Geothrix sp. 21YS21S-2: one gene and its partner. The protein of the gene in region 1 binds, or shares a complex with, the protein of each later gene. Links are inferred from orthologs where the notes say so. Each region holds a gene or a part of one and is shown on either strand. Other genes may lie near its edges.

Region 1 (6,131 bases):
TGCTCATCATCTTCCGGACGATGTCCCCCACCCGCTCGATCTGGCCGCGGATGACGCCCAGGCGGTCCCGGGTGCGTTCGGAGACGTCGCTCTGCCCCTCCAGGAGCTGCAGGTGGCTGTTGACCAGGTTGAGCGGGGTTCCCACCTCGTGGGCAAAGGCCGCCGTGAGCTGGCCGGCGACGGCCAGCCGCTCCTGCTGGCTCAGCTCCTCCCGCAGCAGGGCGTTGCCCTCCATGAGGTTCTCGAGCTCCTGGTTCTTGGCCTGGAGGGCCGAGAGGGCGTCGTGGATGCGGTTCTGGAGGCCTGCGTTGAGGCCCTTGATCTCGGCGATGAGCTGCTCCCGTTCCAGGGAGGCGCGCTCGAGCTGGGCCGCCATGAGGTTGAAGCGGTTGGCGATGATCCCCAGCTCGTCGTTGCTGCGCACGTCCGTGCGGGCCGAGGGATCCCCCCGCTCCAGGCGGGTCATGGCGTCCGTGATGCTGCGGATGGGCTCGGTGACCACCGTGGCTAGGATCACCCACAGCAGGATGAACTCGCCCAGGAGCACGAAGGGAAGCCTGACGTAGGTGTTCCGGAGGTTGTGGTCCCACACCGTCTCCCAGTGCTCCAGGTCGCAGTAGGTGCGGATCAGGCCCAGGGGCGGCTGGCCCTTCTTGGGATTCTTGATGGGCAGGTAGAACTTCCAGGCCCGGTTGCCGGTGTTGAGGTCCACCAGCTCGGCCTGGGGCCCGCCCCGCATGTAGCTGCCGATCTCCTTGCCGAAGGTCACCCCCGCGTCGTCCGCGGAGGACGTGACCAGGGCCACCTCGTCGGCGCCCTCCCGCCTGAACACGTCGATCTGGAAGATGCTGCGGTCCTCGCCCGCCAGGCCTTCCAGGAGCTCCTCGAGGGCGCGCTGGTTCTTGAAGTCGTGCAGGTCCTTGTCCCAGCGCTGGAGGATCTCCGTCTCCACCACCGACGAGGTCTCCCAGGCCAGGTTCCGGGTGTAGTTGAGGATCTCCCGGCGGCTGTTGCGCGTGATGGAGTAGGCCACGGCGATGGTGAGCAGGCTGGTCACGAGGGCCGTGACGATGAAGAGCTTGGCGTGGAGGCTGCGGAACCACCCCAGGGGGACGTATTTCATGGGTTCCCTTCACCGGGCAGGCCGAGGCCCTCCCTCAGCGCGGTCCTGAACGCGGCCAGCGGCATGCCCGCGGCCGCGATCCGGAACCGCTCGTAGGCGCCCAGCCGGGCTTCGCCCACGTAGGCCAGGAGCTCCAGCGTCCCCGAGGCGAGCCGGGCGCGGCTCCTCGCCGCCAGGCCCTCGTAGAGATCCTGGAGGAGCTCCTCCAGCATGGCGAGGTCATGGTGCTCCCCCAGGGCCGTCTGGAGTTCCTTGAGCTGTCTGAGCCGGGCCTCGGGCGGGGCCTCGAAGGCCGCTCCCAGGACCTCCAGGGCATAGCGGAACCGCTTGACCCGGATGCGCGCCGCGTGGAGGGCGGGCGGGTCCTCCCGTTCCAGGAGCCCCGGCAGGGGCGAGAACGCCGCCTCCAGCCTCGGGTCCAGCGCGTCCCAGACGTCCGCGGCCAGGTTTCCGGGAAGGAAGGGGTCGGGAAGGCTGGGCACCTTGAGGAGGTCGGGCAGGCGCTTCAGGGAGAGGCCCTCCAGGTCCCGGGCCATGGCGCGGCGGGCCTTGCCCCGCTTGGCTTCGAGCACCTCCAGGGCGTGCTCCAGGGCCGAGCCCGTGGCCAGCCCCGGCACCGCGAGGCGCTCCAGCCACGCGCTGTGCACGTCCAGCTCCCGGGTCAGGCCCAGGGCCCGGGTGAGCTCGCGCAGCCTGCGTCCCTGGCGCCGGAAGCCGGGGTACAGCTCGGGCCGCACCAGATCGAGGACGCTCCGCAGCCTCCGGGAGCCCACCCGCACCTGATGGAGCCCTTCGGGGTCCTGCTGCCAGGCCGGGTCCGCCAGGAGCCCGGCAAGGTGGTCCACCCGCGCCTCCAGGGCGCGGTGCAGGAGGATGCTGAGTTCCAGGGCATGCATGTGACCATCATAGAGAAGAAATAATCCGCACGCCGTTCCCGGATGCGAAATTTTGGCGTAAAATCCCTGGACGAGGTACGGATGGACAGCATCAACATCAAGGGCGCCCGGGAGCACAATCTCAAGAACGTGGACCTGGTCCTTCCCCGGAACAAGCTGGTCGTCATCACGGGGCTGTCCGGCAGCGGCAAGTCGAGCCTGGCCTTCGACACCCTCTACGCCGAGGGGCAGCGGCGCTACGTGGAGAGCCTGTCCGCCTACGCCCGCCAGTTCCTGGACCAGATGGAGAAGCCCGACGTGGACAGCATCGAGGGGCTGTCCCCCGCCATCTCCATCGAGCAGAAGACCACCAGCCGCAACCCGCGTTCCACCGTGGCCACCGTCACCGAGATCTACGACTACCTTCGGCTCCTCTTCGCCCGGGTGGGCCAGCCCCAGTGCATGGCCTGCGGCCAGCCCATCGCCAGCCAGACCATCCAGGAGATGGCGGACCAGATCCTCGCCCAGCCCCAGGGGATGAAGATCCAGGTGCTCGCCCCGGTGGTGCGCGCCCGCAAGGGCGAGTACAAGAAGCTCCTGGCCGACCTGATGAAGCGCGGCTACATCCGGGCGCGGGTCAACGGGGCGATGCTGGACCTCACCGACGGCGTCCCCGACCTGGACAAGCAGAAGAAGCACACCATCGAGGTGGTCATCGACCGCCTCAAGAACGCCGAGGGCATCAGCACGCGCCTGGCCGACAGCCTCGAGATCGCCTGCAACCTCGCCGAGGGCTCCGCCCTGGTGGACCTGGGGGGAACCGAGCGCCTCTTCTCCTCCAAGCTCGCCTGCAACAACGCCAAGTGCCAGCGCTTCGGCATGGGCATCCCGGACCTGGAGCCCCGCTCCTTCAGCTTCAACTCGCCCTTCGGGGCCTGCCCCACCTGCGACGGCCTGGGCTTCAAGCGCCAGTTCGCCGAGGAGCTGATCGTGCCCAACCCCGAGCTGAGCATCAGCCAGGGCTGCATCGTCGCCAGCGGCTGGAAGTCCGCCGGGGAGGACGGGTGGCGGGCCCAGTTCCTGGGCCAGCTCTCCAAGGCCCTGGCCTTCAGCCTGGACACGCCCTGGAAGAAGCTCTCCGCCGACGTGCGCCGCGTGCTCCTCTACGGCCTGGACCGCAAGATGAAGTTCGTCTACCAGAACAAGGGCAACCGCTACGAGTTCATGCACAACTTCGAGGGCGTCGTGGGCAACCTCGAGCGCCGCTACCGGGAGACCTCCAGCGAGGAGATCCGCGCCGAGATGGAGGAATCCATGCGGATCACCCCCTGCGAGGCCTGCGACGGCACCCGGCTCAAGCCCGAGATCCTGTCGGTTTTCGTGGGGGGCCTCCACATCGCCGCCGTGAGCGCCATGAGCGTGCGGGACGCCCGGGTGTGGTTCGGGAACCTGCGCCTGGAGGGCAAGGACGCCGTCATCGCCGGCAAGGTGTTCAAGGAGATCAACGAGCGCCTGGGCTTCCTGGACGACGTGGGCCTGGGCTACCTGACCCTGGACCGCTCCGCGGCCACCCTCAGCGGCGGCGAGGGCCAGCGCATCCGGCTGGCCACGCAGATCGGCTCCAAGCTCCAGGGCGTCATGTACGTCCTGGACGAGCCCAGCATCGGCCTCCACCAGCGGGACAACCAGAAGCTGCTGAACACGCTCAAGGAGATGCGGGACCTGGGCAACACCGTCCTGGTGGTGGAGCACGACCTGGAGACCATCCTCGCCGCCGATCACGTGGTGGACCTGGGTCCCGGCGCCGGCGAGCACGGCGGCTACGTCGTGGCCCAGGGCACCCCGGAGGAGATCAGGCGGAGCGAGGCCTCCATCACGGGCCACTTCCTCTCCGGCAGGGAATCCATCGCCGTGCCGCGCAAGCGCCGCAAGGCCACCCGCGGCCACATCCAGGTCACCGGCGCCCAGGAGAACAACCTGCGCAAGGTGGACGCCGCGTTCCCCATCGGCCTGTTCACCTGCGTCACCGGCGTCTCGGGCTCAGGCAAGAGCACCCTCGTGAACGAGATCCTCTACAAGGCCCTGGCCAACCAGCTGCACCAGGGCGCCCACGTGGTGGGCAGGCACAAGGCCATCAAGGGCCTGGAGCACGTGGACAAGGTCATCGACATCGACCAGGCCCCCATCGGGCGCACCCCCAGGAGCAACCCCGCCACCTACACCGGGCTCTTCACCCCCCTGCGGGACCTCTTCTCCCAGCTGCCCGAGAGCAAGGCCCGGGGCTACACGCCCGGCCGGTTCAGCTTCAACGTCAAGGGCGGCCGCTGCGAGAAGTGCGAGGGGGACGGCGTCCTCAAGATCGAGATGCACTTCCTGCCCGACATCTACGTCACCTGCGAGCAGTGCAAGGGCAAGCGCTACAACCGGGAGACCCTGGAGATCCACTACAAGGGCCACAGCGTCTCGGACGTGCTGGCCATGACCGTGGAGGAGGCGCTGGCCCTCTTCGGCCCCATCCCCGTGCTGGCCAACAAGCTCCAGACCCTGTCGGACGTGGGCCTGGGCTACATCCGGCTGGGCCAGAGCGCCACGACCCTGTCCGGGGGCGAAGCCCAGCGGGTCAAGCTGGCCCGGGAGCTGTCAAAGCGTCCAACCGGGCGCACCCTCTACATCCTGGACGAGCCCACCACGGGCCTCCACCTCAAGGACATCCAGAAGCTCCTGGAGGTCATCGGGCGCCTCATGGACGCCGGCAACACCGTGGTCGTGATCGAGCACAACCTGGACGTCATCAAGACCGCCGACCACATCCTGGACCTGGGCCCCGAAGGGGGCGCCGAGGGCGGCCTGGTCATCGCCACCGGCACCCCCGAGGAGGTCTCCCGGAACAAGGCCAGCGTCACCGGCCGCTATCTGCGGCCCTATCTTAAATAATTCTAACCCTTGGTGTCGATCGTCCTGCCCAGGTGGGCCGGGGGCGGAGCCTTGGGGGCCTCCGGAGCCTTCTGCTGGGCCTGGACGGGGGCCTGCTTGGGCGTCTCCACCTTCGCGGCCTGCTGGTGCTGCTGGATGCCGGTAACCTTCATGCGAACCCCCTGGAAAAGCAGTCAAGCGGATGTGTCGATGGTGCGGCCAACGCCGCCGGAGCTGTCGATGAGGCGGGCCAGGTCGGCGCCCTCGGTCCGGGCCATGTCCAGCACCTTGCGCTCCACGCCCACGCCCAGGGCGGACCGCGTCAAGGCCGCCTGCTGGCCGATGATGCTTTCCACGGAAAGGCCTGCGTCCACGGGAGTGCTCCTGAACTGAGCTTATCGGTCCTTGACGGGCTTCACTTTAGGCAAACGCGCACGCAACAGCGCAGCGGCGTCCTGGAGGGAGAGTTCTCCGCCCTTGATCTGGGCCGTTGCCGCCCGGTTGACCTCGGCGATCGCATCGAAAACCTCGCGTCGGTGGACCTGCACCTCCTTGGGCGCCTTGATGCCCAGGCGCACCCCATCCTTGCTGACGCCCACAACCAGAACCTCGATATTGCCATTGATAATGAGCGATTGATCCAGCTTCCGGGTGATGACAAGCATGGGGACCTTTCAGGCTACTTGTCCGAAATAACGGGAAACTTGAGGGGGAACTGCTCGGTGTTCAGCACCACCTGCCGCCCCTGGCGGGTGCGCAGGTTGATGAGGATGGGGCCGGCCAGGTTGGCGGTCATGTGCCGCGGGTCCTCGGGAATCACCACCAGGGCCAGCACCAGGGCCTCGGAGGGGTCCTCGATGGCGAGGGCCTTGGCGTCCTCCCCGGACAGGGGAACCTGGTAGTCGATCTTGATGGCGGCCACATCGATGCACACGAAGTGGATGTCTTCCCGGTCCATGGGCTGGAGGAACTTGAGGGGGTAAGCGTCCGAGGGCTCGAGCAGCATGAAGCGCCGGAGCTCGGCGAAACCGATGAGCCCGGCGGGAAAGGCGATCTCCCCTTCGTCCCGGGGAAGGAACACCGGGTACTGCAGCGGGAAGACCCGGGTGTCGAGCTGGGCCTGCACGCCCTTGCGGGTGCGGGTGTTGATGACCAGCGGCCCCGCGAGGTTGGCCGTCATGCGGCGGGGATCCTCGCCCGGCACCACCACGATGACGAGG
Region 2 (6,714 bases), 840 kb from region 1 along the record:
CGGGTCTCCGTCCGGGAGGGCGGCGCCGCCGAAAGCGCCGCGCAAAGGAGGAAGGGGAGGACTTGGATTCTCATGGGGTCACCTTGTCCTTCCAGGGTAGGCCCGCGGGGAAGGCATGGGCATGCAATTCCGCCAACCCCGGTCCTCCATCGGCGAACGCCCGCCAAGGCCCGGCGGATGGCGGACAGGGCTTTTATTTATCCTTCTTCATCCCCGTCCATCCCCGTTCATCCCCGGCAAATTCAGCGTTTAATTCGCCGGGGATGAACGGGGATGGACGGGGATGAAGAAGGATAAAAGAAGTCCTTGATCCAGGTATCAGACCGCCAGCAGTTCCCGGATCTTGGCCAGCCGGGCCTGCTTCTCCGCGGCGCCGGCGCGCATCTTCGCCACGGCGGCCTCGGGGGCCTTGGTGACGAAGGATTCGTCGGCGAGGCGGGCCAGGGAGGACTCCAGCTCCTTCTCCAGCTTGTCGCGCTCCTTCTCCAGCTTGGCCTTCTCGGCGGCGGGGTCCTTGAGGCCGGCCAGCTCCAGGGCGACGGTGCCCCCCGTGACCACGCCCACGGCGCGGGTGGGGGCGTGGATGTCGCCGTCGGGGAAGGCCACGGACTCCAGGCGCGCGATGCTCTTGAGGCCCTCGGTGAAGGGCTCCAGGGACTTGAGGGTGCAGAAGGCCGGCACGCGCTTGGCCGGGTCCACGCCGTTGTCGGCCTTGAGCCGCAGGAAGGCGGTGAGGACCTCCTGGAACCTGGGAACCAGGTCGGGATCGCCGCCCTCCGCCTGGAGGAGGGGGTCGCCCAGGGGCCAGCTTCGGGCCGCCAGGAGCGCGGGTTCGCCCTGGGGCAGGCGCCCGTCCATGACGGCCGCGTGGATCTCCTCGGTGAGGAAGGGCACCACGGGATGGAGGGCGCGCAGGAGGATGTCCAGGAAGTGCAGGATGGCGGCCTTCTGGGCCGTGGTGCCGTTCTGGAGGGTGACCTTGGCCAGCTCGATGTAGGTGGCGCAGAAATCGTCCCAGACGAGGTGGTAGAGGGTCTCGGCGGCCTCGTGGAAGCGGAACTCCTCGATGGCGCGCGTGGTCTGCTCCAGGCTTTCCCGCAGGCGCCGGATCATCCAGTACTCGGCCTCTCCCAGTTCGGGCTTCACGTCGAGGGTGACGTCCGGAGTGAGGTTCATCTGCACGAACCGCGCGGCGTTCCAGAGCTTGTTGCAGAAGTTCCGGCTGGCCTCGAGGCGCGAGACGGAAAGCGAGATGTCGGTGCCGGGCGCGGCCATGGCGGCCAGCGAATAGCGCAGGGCGTCCGTGCCGTAGTCGTCCATGGTCTGCAGGGGGTCGATGACGTTGCCCTTGGACTTGGACATCTTGGCGCCGTGCTCGTCGCGCACCAGGGCGTTGAAGTAGACGTCCCGGAAGGGCACCTCGTCCGTCCAGGTCAGGCCCGCCATGACCATGCGCGCCACCCAGAAGAAGAGGATGTCGTAGCCGGTGATGAGCACGCTGGTGGGGTAGTAGCGCTTGAGGTCCCCGGTCTCGTCGGGCCAGCCGAAGACGCTGAAGGGCCAGAGCGCCGAGGAGAACCAGGTGTCGAGGGTGTCGGGGTCCTGGGTGAGGGCCGTGGAGCCGCACTTCTCGCAGGCCTTGGGAGCCTCCTCCTCCACGTTGAGGTGGCCGCAGGCGTCGCAGGTCCAGGCCGGTATGCGGTGGCCCCACCACAGCTGGCGGGAGATGCACCAGTCCTGGATGTTCACCAGCCAGTGCTCCCAGACCCCGGCCCAGCGCTCGGGGGTGAAGCGGATGCGGCCGTCGCGCACGGAGGCAAGGGCCTTGGCGGCGGCCTCGTCGACTTTCATGAACCACTGCTCGGACACCAGGGGCTCCAGCACGGCGCCGCTGCGGTCGCTCACGGAGACCTGGTGGGTGTAGGGCTCGATCTTGTCCATGAGGCCGAGCTTCTCGAGGTCGTGGATGACCTTCTTGCGGCAGTCGAAGCGGTCCAGGCCCGCGTAGGCGGGGCCCGCCTCGGCGGTCATCTTCGCGTCGAAGCCGATGACGGTGATGCTGGCCAGGCCCAGGCGCTTGCCGGCGGCGTTGTCGTTGGGGTCGTGGGCGGGGGTGAGCTTCACGCAGCCCGTGCCGAACTTGGGGTCCACGAAGGTGTCGGCCACCACGGGGATCTCCCGGTCCGTGAGGGGGAGCCTGACCATCTTCCCGACCAGGTGCCCGTAGCGCTCGTCCTCGGGGTGCACGGCCACGCCGGTGTCGCCCAGCATGGTCTCCGGGCGGGTGGTGGCGACGACCACGAAGCCGCTGCCGTCGGCCAGGGGGTAGCGGAGGTGCCAGAGCTTGCCGTGGCGCTCGACGTACTTCACCTCCAGGTCGGACAGCGCCGTCTGGCTCGCGGGGTCCCACTGGATCATGCGGGGGCCCTTGTAGATGCGGCCCGCCTTGTAGGAGGCGGCGAAGACCTTGCGCACGGCCTTGTTGAGGTCGGGGTCCATGGTGAACCGCTTGCGGGTCCAGTCCACCGAGGCCCCCAACCGGCGCAGCTGGTTCTCGATGGCGCCCTGGTTCTCGTCCTTCCAGGACCACAGGCGCTCCAGGAAGGCCTCCCGGCCCACGTCGTGGCGGCTCTTGCCCTCGGACTCCTTGAGCTGGCGCTCCACCACCACCTGGGTGGCGATGCCGGCGTGGTCGACGCCGGGCACCCACAGGGCGTCGTAGCCCTGGGCCCGCTTGAAGCGGGTGAGGATGTCGTGGAGGGTGAACACCAGGGCGTGGCCCATGTGGAGGTTGCCCGTGATGTTGGGGGGCGGGATGACGATGGACCACGGCTTCTTGCCGCTGTCGGGCTGGGCCTCGAAGATGCGGGAGGTCTCCCACTGCTCGTACCAGCGGTGTTGGGCGGTCTTGAAATCGAAGGCCTTGTCCATCTCTTGCATGGGTTATTCCTAAAGGGTTTATTTTGTCAGAGCGGGGCGGCGCCTACCACCTTTAGAATTTCGCCCAGGCCGCCAGGATCTCCTGGGCCTGCCGGACGGCGGCGTCCCCGGGCGCCGGGGCGGCCACGAACACCGTCCCGTCCGGGTTGAACTGGCCCCCCTTCTGCTGGCGCACCCAGGCCATGAGCTTGCCGGGGTCCACGGGCGTCTGGGGACTCAGGCGCAGCTTGAGCCGGCCCTTCTCCGCCGACACCTCGCCCACGGCCAGGGCCTGGGCGAGGATCTTCACCCGCAGCAGCTCGAAGAAGCGCGCGCTCTCCTCGTCCTTCTCGGGGACCCGGCCGAAGCGGTCCTCCAGCTCCAGGCGGTAGAGCTCCAGGTCGCGTTCCGTGCGAAGGCGGGAGGCCCGCTTGTAGGCCACGAGGCGCTCCGAGGCCTGGTCCACCCACAGGCGGGAGAGCTGGGCGGCGCCCAGTTCGATCTTCACCTCGAAGGTCCCGCTGGGCTGGCCCTGCAGCTCCTGGAGGGTCTCCTCCAGCAGCTTGATGTAGAGCTCGAAGCCGATGTCGTGGATGTGGCCGGACTGCTCCCCGCCCAGGATGTTGCCGGCCCCGCGCAGTTCCAGGTCCTGGGCCGCCACGCGGAAGCCCGAGCCCAGTTCCGAGAAGTCCTCCAGGGCCTGCAGGCGCTTGCGGGCGTCCTCGCTGATCTCGCCCTTGCCGGGGATGAGGAGGTAGGCGTAGGCGGGCACGTCGCTGCGGCCCACGCGGCCGCGCAGCTGGTAGAGCTGGGAGAGGCCGAAGGTGTCGGCGCGGTGCACGATGAGCGTGTTGGCGTTGGGCACGTCCAGGCCGTTCTCCACGATGGTTGTGGCCACCAGCACGTCGATGCGGCCCTCCATGAAGCCCAGCATGGCGGCCTCGAGGGCGTCGTCGGTCATCTGGGCGTGGCCCACGCCCACCCGCGCGTCGGGCACCAGCTCCCGGATGCGCGCGGCCACGGTGACGATGGACTCCACGCGGTTGTGCACCACGTACACCTGGCCGCCCCGGCGCAGCTCGAACTGGATGGCGGTGGCGATGAGCTCGTCTGACCAGGGGGCCACCACGGTCTCGATGGCCAGGCGGTTCTTGGGCGGGGTCTCGATGAGACTCATCTCCCGCAGGCCCGTCAGGCTCATGTGGAGGGTGCGGGGGATGGGGGTGGCGCTCATGGCGAGGACGTCCACGTTGGCGCGCATCTTCTTGAGCCGCTCCTTGTGGCTCACGCCGAAGCGCTGCTCCTCGTCGATGACCACCAGGCCCAGGTCGCTGAACTTCACCCGGGCGCCCAGCAGCTGGTGGGTGCCGATGACGATCTCCACCTTGCCGGCCTCCACGTCCTGGAGGATGGCCTTGGCCTCGGCGGCGTCCACGAAGCGGTTGAGCATCTCGATGCGGATGGGGAAGGCCGAGAAGCGCTCCTTGAAGGTTCGGAAGTGCTGGAAGCACAGGATGGTGGTGGGGCAGAGCACCGCCACCTGCCGGCCGTCCAGGGCCACCTTGGCCGCCGCGCGCATGGCCACCTCGGTCTTGCCGAAGCCCACGTCGCCGCACAGGAGGCGGTCCATGGGCACCGGCCGCTCCAGGTCGGCCTTGATGGCCTCGGTGGCCTCGATCTGGTCGGGCGTGGGCTCGAAGGGGAAGGTGGCCTCGAACTCCGCCATCTCGGGGCCGTCCGGGGGGTAGGCGTGGCCCGCCTCGAGCTTGCGCTGGGCGTAGAGCTTGAGCAGCTCCTCGGCCATGTCGCGGATGGCCTTCTTGGCCCGGCGCTTGACCTTGGCCCAGGAGGCGCCGCCCAGCTTGTCCAGGGGAGCGAGGCCCCCGTCGGGGGAGACGAAGCGCTGGATGAGGTCGGCCCGTTCCAGGCTGACGTTGAGCTTGCCGCCGTCGGCGTAGCGGAGCTGGACCACCTCCTGCTCCTCCCCGCCGATGTTCAGGGCGCCGAAGCCCAGGAACTCGCCGATGCCGTGGTCCAGGTGGACAACCCGGTCCCCGGGCTTGAGGTCCCGCAGGTCCGAGAGGAAGGGCGCGGAGCGGCTCCGCTTGGGGGGCGCGGCCAGGGCCTTGCGGCCGAAGACCTCGCGCTCCGTGAGCACCAGGAGCCGGGGCTCCTTCAGGAAGCTGCCCGCCGACAGGGGCAGGTGGACGGTGCGGCACCCCGGCTGGGTGCCGAAGGAGACGGGCAGCTCGTACTCCTGGAGGATCTCCCCGAACCGGTCGCGCATGCCCGGGGTGGAGCCGGCGAGAAAGACCCGGTGGCCGGAGAGGGCCAGCTCCTGGAGATGCTCGGCCAGGTCCCCGAGACGGCCGTGGTAGTCCCGGGGGGGCGTGGCCTGGAGGGGCACGGTGGCCTCGCTCTGCCACTCGGTGAGCAGGAGGGTGGTGCGGCTGGGATCCGTCGCCAGGAAGCGGTCCTCGAACTCGGGGCACACCACGCCGCCCCGGCGCAGCACCGCGAGGCTCTCCCCGATGCGGGCCCGCTCCCGGTCGGCCACGGCCTCCTCCCACTGGGGCTCCAGGCGCACCCGCAGGCAGGGCGGAACCCAGTGCGCCAGCTGGCCCTTGGGCTGGGCGAGCATGGGGTAGAACAGCTCCTCGCCGGGGAAGTGGCCGTGGGTCGCCAGGCGCGAGCGCCGGAATTCCAGGTCGTCCTCGGGCTCGGGCGTGAGCCCCGCGCGGCTCGCCACCGCCGCGAGCAGCGGGCCGCCTTCGCCTCGCTCGCCCTCGAAGCGGGGGTAGAGCGTGATGGCCTTGAGCAGCTCGCCGCTGCGGCGCTGGGTGTCCGGATCGAAGGGGCTCAGCTTCTCCAGTTCGTCCCCGAAGAACTCCAGGCGCAGCGGCGTGTCCAGGTGGTCGGGCCACAGGTCCACCACCAGGCCCCGGGCGCTGAACTCGCCGGGGCTCCCGGCCAGCTCGGTGCGGCGGTAGCCCAGGGCCACCAGAGTCTCCAGCAGGAGCTCGCGGGGCACCTCGGTGCCCTGGGCCAGCTCCAGCTTCTGGCGCTGGAACCAGGTGGGGTGGGGCAGGCGCTCCAGGGCGGCCAGGGGCCCGGTGACCAGCACCTGCACCCGGTGCTCCAGGAGGCCGATGAGGGTGGCGAGGCGGTCGCGGGTGACGACGAAGGGGGGGCTGGACTCGCCGCCCGCGAAGGGGGCGAAGCCCGGGAAGTGGGCCACCCGGGCATCGGGGAGCGCCACGGCCAGGTCGTGGGCGAGGACCTGGGCCTCCAGCTCGGTGGGGGCGTCCACCCAAAGGGTCTTCTGGCGCCCGTCCCCGCTGGTCCAGCGCGCCAGGATGAGGGCCAGGGCGGTGGGGGAGGTCCAGCGCAGGCGGGCGCCCGCCTCCTCCAGGCCGCCGGGGTCCAGCAGGCGGAGGAGGTCGTTCAGGGCGGCGCGGTCTTGACTGCTCATGTAATCAGTGTGCCCCAAGGAAGAAGCAGTGAATATGAATGCAGGATGGGACCGGCATTTGGCATCCGGGGCTCCAGGCCTGACAATGGAGTCCTGCCCGGTGGTCCATGCCCCTTGAAAAAGATATCCAGACGCTTCGCCTCCTGTTCGAATCCGGGGAACGGGACGCGTGCCGGCAGTCCCTGGGGGCCCTGAGGGACCGCTACCGGGCCGAGCCGGGGGCCTTCGACCCGCGCTCCATCGGCACCCTCAAGGAGATCGCCGAGGCGCTCAAGGGGGAACCGGATCTCAAGGCCCGGCTCAAGTCGGTCTTCGGCTTCGAC

The links.
Region 2: the proteins of uvrA (region 1) and mfd are in contact, whole or in part, in a crystal structure (PDB 4DFC), measured with the Escherichia coli proteins. The link is inferred for Geothrix sp. 21YS21S-2 from one-to-one orthologs.

Annotation. Positions count from the first base shown.
Region 1 is NZ_CP132910.1:3,460,699-3,466,829, forward strand. Bases 1,794-5,132 are described here. They hold uvrA (excinuclease ABC subunit UvrA), read left to right. Parts: upstream 1,794-2,100; coding sequence 2,101-4,932; downstream 4,933-5,132. Other genes in these bases: RAH40_RS15230 (CHAD domain-containing protein), read right to left, coding at 1,794-2,019; RAH40_RS15240 (hypothetical protein), read right to left, coding at 4,935-5,084; RAH40_RS15245 (hypothetical protein), read right to left, coding at 5,106-5,132. Outside these bases: RAH40_RS15225 (sensor histidine kinase), read right to left, coding at 1-1,123; more of RAH40_RS15230, read right to left, coding at 1,120-1,793; more of RAH40_RS15245, read right to left, coding at 5,133-5,285; carbon storage regulator CsrA, read right to left, coding at 5,307-5,576; flagellar assembly protein FliW, read right to left, coding at 5,591-6,131. UniProt on the Escherichia coli protein: The UvrABC repair system catalyzes the recognition and processing of DNA lesions. UvrA is an ATPase and a DNA-binding protein. A damage recognition complex composed of 2 UvrA and 2 UvrB subunits scans DNA for abnormalities.
Region 2 is NZ_CP132910.1:2,620,059-2,626,772, reverse strand. What follows is about bases 2,793-6,714. They hold mfd (transcription-repair coupling factor), read right to left. Parts: upstream 6,392-6,714; coding sequence 2,993-6,391; downstream 2,793-2,992. Other genes in these bases: RAH40_RS11540 (ATP-dependent DNA helicase RecQ), read left to right, coding at 6,499-6,714; RAH40_RS11550 (valine--tRNA ligase), read right to left, coding at 2,793-2,940. Also shown: RAH40_RS11555 (DUF4097 family beta strand repeat-containing protein), read right to left, coding at 1-74; more of RAH40_RS11550, read right to left, coding at 319-2,792. UniProt on the Escherichia coli protein: Couples transcription and DNA repair by recognizing RNA polymerase (RNAP) stalled at DNA lesions. Mediates ATP-dependent release of RNAP and its truncated transcript from the DNA, and recruitment of nucleotide excision repair machinery to the damaged site.